Linked DNA regions of Sagittula sp. P11. Each later gene encodes a partner of the first gene's protein in a complex. Links are inferred from orthologs where the notes say so. Each region holds a gene or a part of one and is shown in the gene's direction. Other genes may lie near its edges.

Region 1 (3,743 bases):
TTCGCCGTGCCGGTCGGGCATTTCGGGGTGGTTGCCGTGATCAGCAGCCTCATCGCGATGGGCTGGACGTATCTATTCAACCTCGGGTTCGACCACATGCTGGTGCGGACAGGGCGCCCGCTGCGCAAGACCGTGCCCATGCGGATCCTTCATGCGGTGGCCTTCGAGGTCGGGCTGACGTGCCTGCTTGTCCCGTTCATGGCGCTCTATCTCGGCGTTTCCCTTGGAGAGGCGCTGCTGATGGACATCGGTCTGACCGCTTTCTACTTCGGCTTCACGGTCGCCTACAACTGGGCCTATGACGCGGTCTTCCCGATCCCGGCGGACATCCGGCGCCCTTGATCTGCGCGGTCTTCCGCCGCACGGGCTTGGTTCGGCGGGCGGTTCTGCATATGTCCCCTGAATGCGATGCCACAGGCCCGCCCGCCCGGAAATCGCACAAAAAATCTCTTCACCTCATGTTGACACGACTCGGCAGGTTCCTTACCTCAGCGCCGTTAGCACTCTCTCCACTTGAGTGCTAACGGCCCGCTCGAAGACGAGGGGCCAAGGTTGTAACTTTGAGCTAGGAGACTCGAAGATGGCATTCAAACCGCTTCATGACCGCGTGCTGGTTCGTCGCGTAGAATCGGACGAAAAGACTGCTGGTGGCCTGATCATCCCCGATAGCGCCAAGGAAAAGCCGGCAGAGGGCGTGGTTGTCGCGTGTGGCGAAGGTGCACGCAAGGACAGCGGCGAGCTGATCGATATGGCCGTCAAAGAGGGTGACAAGGTCCTCTTCGGCAAGTGGTCGGGCACCGAAGTCAACGTCGGCGGCGAAGAGCTGCTGATCATGAAGGAAAGCGACATCCTGGGCATCATCACCGATGACGCGGCTGCCAAGGCAGCCTGAACGCCGGTTCTGATTTCCAACGACAACTTCTGAAACAGGAGACTTTCGAATGTCCGCAAAAGACGTGAAATTCAACACCGACGCCCGCAGCAAGATGCTGAAGGGTGTGAACATCCTCGCCGACGCCGTGAAGGTGACGCTTGGCCCGAAAGGCCGGAACGTGGTTCTGGACAAATCCTTCGGCGCGCCGCGCATCACCAAGGACGGTGTGTCCGTGGCCAAGGAAATCGAACTGGAAGACAAGTTCGAGAACATGGGCGCGCAGATGGTGAAGGAAGTTGCTTCCCGCACCAACGACGAAGCCGGTGACGGCACCACCACCGCGACCGTTCTGGCCCAGGCCATCGTCAAGGAAGGCATGAAGGCCGTTGCAGCCGGCATGAACCCGATGGACCTGAAGCGCGGCATCGACATGGCAACCGCCAAGGTCGTCGAGCACATCAAGAACGCGGCCCGCACCGTCGAGAACTCCGACGAGGTCGCACAGGTCGGCACCATCTCCGCGAACGGCGAGGCCGAGATCGGCCGTCAGATCGCCGACGCGATGCAGAAGGTCGGCAACGAGGGTGTCATCACCGTCGAAGAGAACAAGGGCCTCGAGACCGAGACCGATGTCGTCGAAGGCATGCAGTTCGACCGCGGCTACCTGAGCCCCTACTTCGTGACCAACGCAGACAAGATGATCGCAGAACTCGAAGACTGCATGATCCTGCTGCACGAGAAGAAGCTCTCCTCGCTCCAGCCGATGGTTCCGCTGCTCGAGCAGGTGATCCAGTCGCAGAAGCCGCTGCTGATCATCGCGGAAGACGTGGAAGGCGAAGCGCTGGCGACCCTCGTGGTCAACAAGCTGCGTGGCGGCCTGAAGATCGCAGCCGTGAAGGCACCGGGCTTCGGCGACCGTCGCAAGGCCATGCTGCAGGACATCGCGATCCTGACCGGCGGCCAGGTGATCTCCGAAGACCTCGGCATGAAGCTCGAGTCGGTGACCATGGACATGCTTGGCAACGCCAAGAAGGTCTCCATCACCAAGGACGAGACCACCATCGTCGACGGCGCTGGCCAGAAGTCCGAGATCGAGGCACGCGTTTCCCAGATCCGTACGCAGATCGAAGAGACCACCTCCGACTACGACCGTGAAAAGCTGCAGGAACGCGTTGCCAAGCTGGCAGGCGGTGTGGCTGTCATCCGCGTCGGCGGCATGACCGAAGTCGAAGTGAAAGAGCGCAAGGACCGCGTGGACGACGCTCTGAACGCGACCCGCGCAGCCGTGCAGGAAGGCGTTGTCGTCGGTGGCGGCGTGGCGCTGGTGCAGGGTGCGAAGGCGCTGGACGGTCTGGAAGGTCAGAACGCCGACCAGAACCGCGGCATCTCCATCGTGCGCATCGCACTGGAAGCGCCGCTGCGTCAGATCGCGCAGAACGCGGGTGTCGACGGCTCCGTGGTGGCTGGCAAGGTCCGTGAATCGACCGACCTGAAGTTCGGCTACAACGCGCAGACCGACGAGTACGGCGACATGTTCAAGTTCGGCGTCATCGACCCGGCGAAAGTCGTCCGCACCGCGCTGGAAGACGCATCTTCGATCGCAGGCCTGCTGATCACCACCGAAGCGATGGTGGCCGACAAGCCGCAGAAAGAAGGCGCAGGCGCCGGCGCAGGCATGCCCGACATGGGCGGCATGGGCGGCATGATGTAATCTGCCCGCTGCAGATGAATTCAGGGAAGGGCCGGTGTTTCACCGGCCCTTTTCTTTTTCCCGGGCGCATTAGGGAATGCGCGTGGCCCTTGCTCCAGTGCCCTACCGAAGATGGTTCGGGGCGCTCCCCTGCGTTGCCCGGCATTTCGGATATGCCTGACGCACAAACCTGAGGGGAATTCCCCTCGCGAAACCGGCGCCCTCTGGCTATCCTGCTGCAGCACGGAATGGGACGCGTTCATGAGTCGTCGGGATAGCAGGAAAGCGATGGAGCTGCGTCTTCCGGACGAACTCCGAAAGCGTCTGGTGTCCACCTCCGCGCAGTTCCTCCCCCTCGCTTATCTCGCGCGACAGGCCTTGCGCCGCGCGCTGGACGGAGAGGCGGGCTGGGAGGTCGATGTCACCCCCGGCAACAGCCGTCCCATCCTCCTGCAGCTGTCCACGGAGGAGCAGGCCCGGCTGGACATCTGGATGACGGCGCGCGGCGTGAACGCAGAGGTTGCCGTGCTCTCGCTGATCTCAGCCGTGGTCTGAGGGTCAGCGCACGTCCGGCGCCACGTCCGAAAAGCGGCCTTCGGGGATAGGGCGGGCCGTGCTGACGTCCCAGGTGTAGAGGTAGCACTCGGCGTCGTGGCGCGTGCCATCGTGCAGGATGACCTCGATGGTTCGGCGTACGTATTCATGCGGCTCGGGCCAGTCGGGAGAGCAGCCCTCGAAATCGTCCAGCGGGCCGAAGACCGCCTCCGGGTTGTGGATGTGGTGCAATTCGCCATGCACCCGGTCGTCCGGATCCGGAGAGGGCAGGGCGCCGGGATAGGCGTTCTGGCCGGGATCGTCCGGGTCGTCGATCAGGTAGAGCCGCGCGCGGATCGTGCCCTCGCCGACAGAGGACGCGTGCCGCCGCAAGAGCGCGCCCATCGGATGGTCCGCGGTCGTGGTCAAGGTGCCGTATACAAAGAGTAGGGTCATCGTCTGGGTTCCGTCCGCCTGGGTCCCGCTTGATAGGAAATCGGGGGCCATGGGTGAAGCCCCGTTTGCCTTTCCTTACGCGACGGTGCGCCTTTTTCGTACCGGCCGACGCGGATCGAGGCGCTTGCCGCAAGGCTCATCATGCGCTTTGAACCCCAGTATGGAGATGAGATTCGAAGAAGCGCTTTG
Region 2 (3,395 bases), 1.0 Mb from region 1 along the record:
GGGCGCGGGACATGCGAAACACCGCGCCCTGCCGGCACTGGTGGTCACATGGACAGCGGCGGAGCTGGCGCGGGCCTACGTCCTGACCGGCTTTCCCTGGGGGCTGGTGGGCTATCTCTGGCTGCCGGTACCGCCGGTGCAGTGGGTGTCGCTGGTCGGGCCGCACGGGCTCACCTTCCTGACCTTTGCCACTGCAGCCCTTTTCGCGGCAGAGGCGCCTCGGCGCGACATGCGGCTGTTGCCGCCCGTACTCGGGGTGACGGCGCTTCTGGCGCTCTTCGGCGGGGGGCAGGCGCTGATCCCGCCGCTGCAGGACCTCGACGGCCGTCCCATCGTGCGCCTTGTCCAGCCAAACGCGCCGCAGCACCTGAAGTGGCAGCGCGACATGGTGCCGGTCTATTATCGCCGCCAGGTCGACTTTACCGCCGCCCCGATGAAGGACGGCGACAGCAGGCCCGACCTTGTGATCTGGCCGGAGACGGCGCTGCCCACGCTGCTGCACCGCTCCGCCAACGAACTGGGCGAGATCAGCCATGCGGCGGGTGCGGCGCAGGTGGTCGTGGGGCTGCAGCGCGAGAACCTCGGCAACTGGTACAACTCGCTTGTCCTGATGGGGCCGGAGGGCGACGTGCGGCAGGTCTACGACAAGTATCACCTCGTGCCGTTCGGAGAGTACATGCCCGCCAAGGCGGTCTTTGCCCGCTGGAACATCGCCGGGCTGGCGGCGCGGGCAGAGGGCGGCTACAGCGCTGGACCGGGGCCGGAGCTTCTGAACCTCGGGCCGCTTGGGGTCGCGCTGCCGCTGATCTGCTACGAGGCGGTCTTTCCGCAGGACGTGCACCGCGCGCCGGCGCGGCCCGACATGCTGATGCAGATCACCAACGACGCGTGGTTCGGCGCCTTCTCCGGTCCTTACCAGCATCTCGAACAGGCGCGCATCCGTGCGATCGAACAGGGGCTGCCGATGCTTCGGGCGGCGAACACCGGCGTCTCGGCGGTGATCGACGGTGCAGGCCGCGTGCTGGCTGCGCTGCCGCTGAACGAGGCGGGCTACATCGACGCGCCGCTGCCGCCGCCGCTGCGCGTCACGCTTTACAGCCGGACGGGGGACCTGCCGGTACTGATCATGCTGTTCCTCTTCGCGGGCCTCCTGCTGCGACACCATCGCATCGCATTGCGCAGAGAAAACGATTGACCCGTTCCCCCGGCGGGCGTACCCCGAACGAAGGCCTGAGAAATGGCCCAACAAATCCCGTCACAACGGCTTCCTGGCGTGACGGAGAAACCCGAATGGAGCACCCCCCATGTCCCGACAGAGTTACGTTTTCACCTCCGAGTCCGTCTCGGAAGGGCATCCCGACAAGGTCTGCGACCGGATCTCGGACGCCGTCCTCGACGCCTTCATCGCCGAGGATCCGCTGGCGCGTGTCGCCTGCGAGACCTTCGCCACCACAAACCGTGTCGTCATCGGCGGAGAGGTCGGCCTGACCGATCAGGCCAAGCTGGCGGAGTACATGGGCCGCATCGACGAGATCGCCCGCGCCTGCATCAAGGACATCGGCTACGAGCAGGAGAAGTTCCACCACGAGACGGTGGAGATCACCAACGTCCTGCATGAACAGTCCGCGCATATCGCGCAGGGTGTGACCGGTGGCGGCAACCGCGACGAGGGGGCCGGCGACCAGGGCATCATGTTCGGCTACGCCACCAACGAGACCGATGCGCTGATGCCGGCGCCGATCCTCTACAGCCATGCGATCCTCAAGCGGCTGGCCGAGGTGCGCAAGGACGGCACGGAACCGACCCTGCGCCCCGACGCGAAGTCCCAGCTTACGGTCCGCTACGAGGGCGGCAAGCCGGTGGGCGTGAGCTCCATCGTGCTGTCGACCCAGCACGAGAGCGAGAGCCAGACCTCCGACGACATCCGTGCCATCGTGGAGCCCTACATCCGCGAGATCCTGCCCGACGGCTGGATTTCGGAAGACACCGAATGGTGGGTGAACCCGACCGGCACCTTCGTGATCGGCGGGCCGGACGGCGATGCGGGCCTGACCGGCCGCAAGATCATCGTCGACACCTACGGCGGGGCGGCCCCGCACGGCGGCGGCGCGTTCTCCGGCAAGGACCCGACTAAGGTGGACCGCTCGGCGGCCTATGCCGCGCGCTACCTTGCCAAGAACGTGGTGGCTGCGGGCATGGCGGAACGCTGCACCGTGCAGTTGTCCTATGCCATCGGCGTGGCCCGGCCGCTGTCGATCTACGTGGACGCCCATGGCACCGGCGAAATCGACGCCGCCGCGATCGAGCGGGCGATCCCCAAGGTGATGGACCTGACCCCGCGCGGCATCCGCACGCATCTGGACCTGAACAAGCCGATCTACGCGCGCACCGCGGCCTACGGCCACTTCGGCCGCGCACCGGAACCGGACGGCGGCTTCTCGTGGGAGCGGACCGACCTGGCGGAGGCGCTGGCAAAGGCCGTGTGACCCGGCCACCTCCGCGCGACGGACAGCAAACAGGGGGCGTTCCCGGCGGGGCGCCCCTTTTCTTTTGCGCGGGGCGGGGCTACACGCCCCGGCCATGACCACGTCGAACAAACATCCCGATGCGCCCTGGCGCAACTTCTATGGCCGTGTGCGGGGCAAGACCCTGCGCCCGAGCCAGGTGGAATACATCGAGGAAGACCTGGGCGCCCTGTCGCCGGGACCGGTCGACTGGGACGTGAACCCTGAGCGCACCCCACTGGATCTGAAGGCGCGGTTTGGCGACCGGCCCGTCTGGCTGGAGATCGGCTTTGGCGGCGGCGAGCACCTCGTCCATCAGGCGGTGACCTACCCGGACGTGGCGATCATCGGCTGCGAGCCGTTCATGAACGCCGTCGCGATGCTGCTGGGCAAGCTGCGGGAGGCGGGTTGCGAGAACGTTTCGGTCCACCCGGGCGACGTGCGCAACCTTTTCGACGTGCTGCCGGCGGCCTCGCTGGACAAGGCGTTCCTGCTGTACCCCGATCCCTGGCCGAAGAAGAAGCACCACCGCCGGCGGTTCGTGACGCAAGAGCATCTGGCGCCCCTGCACCGCGCCCTGAAGCCGGGCGCGGAGTTCCGCGTGGCGACCGACATCCCCGATTACGTCCGGCAGGCGCTGGTCGAGGTCCCGAAGGCCGGGTTCGCGTGGGAGGCCGAGGCGCCGGAGGACTGGCGCCGTCCGTGGTCCGACTGGCATTCCACCCGGTACGAGCAGAAGGCCCTGCGCGAGGGCCGGGTGCCGCACTACCTGACGTTCCGCAAGCTGTAAGGGGGGAGGCGGCGCACAGCCCCGCCCTACGGGCCGTTGCGCCCGTACCTGTGCCGCGCTAACAGTGCCGCGATCTTGACAGGAGACGCTGCATGTCCGCC

What was found. The genes of interacting proteins can lie anywhere in the genome.
Region 2: the proteins of groL (region 1) and metK are in contact, whole or in part, in a cryo-EM structure (PDB 8P4O), measured with the Escherichia coli proteins. The link is inferred for Sagittula sp. P11 from one-to-one orthologs.

The regions. Positions count from the first base shown.
Region 1 is NZ_CP021913.1:2,463,484-2,467,226, forward strand. Bases 353-3,263 are described here. They hold groL (chaperonin GroEL), read left to right. Parts: upstream 353-941; coding sequence 942-2,585; downstream 2,586-3,263. Other genes in these bases: CDO87_RS11865 (co-chaperone GroES), read left to right, coding at 581-892; CDO87_RS11875 (hypothetical protein), read left to right, coding at 2,853-3,119; CDO87_RS11880 (gamma-glutamylcyclotransferase), read right to left, coding at 3,123-3,263. In the rest of the region: CDO87_RS11860 (PACE efflux transporter), read left to right, coding at 1-342; more of CDO87_RS11880, read right to left, coding at 3,264-3,554; CDO87_RS11885 (ribonuclease HII), read left to right, coding at 3,715-3,743.
Region 2 is NZ_CP021913.1:1,440,469-1,443,863, reverse strand. The notes cover bases 417-3,395. They hold metK (methionine adenosyltransferase), read left to right. Parts: upstream 417-1,304; coding sequence 1,305-2,486; downstream 2,487-3,395. Other genes in these bases: aroA (3-phosphoshikimate 1-carboxyvinyltransferase), read left to right, coding at 3,387-3,395; CDO87_RS07040 (tRNA (guanosine(46)-N(7))-methyltransferase TrmB), read left to right, coding at 2,581-3,294; lnt (apolipoprotein N-acyltransferase), read left to right, coding at 417-1,195. In the rest of the region: more of lnt, read left to right, coding at 1-416. UniProt on the Escherichia coli protein: Catalyzes the formation of S-adenosylmethionine (AdoMet) from methionine and ATP.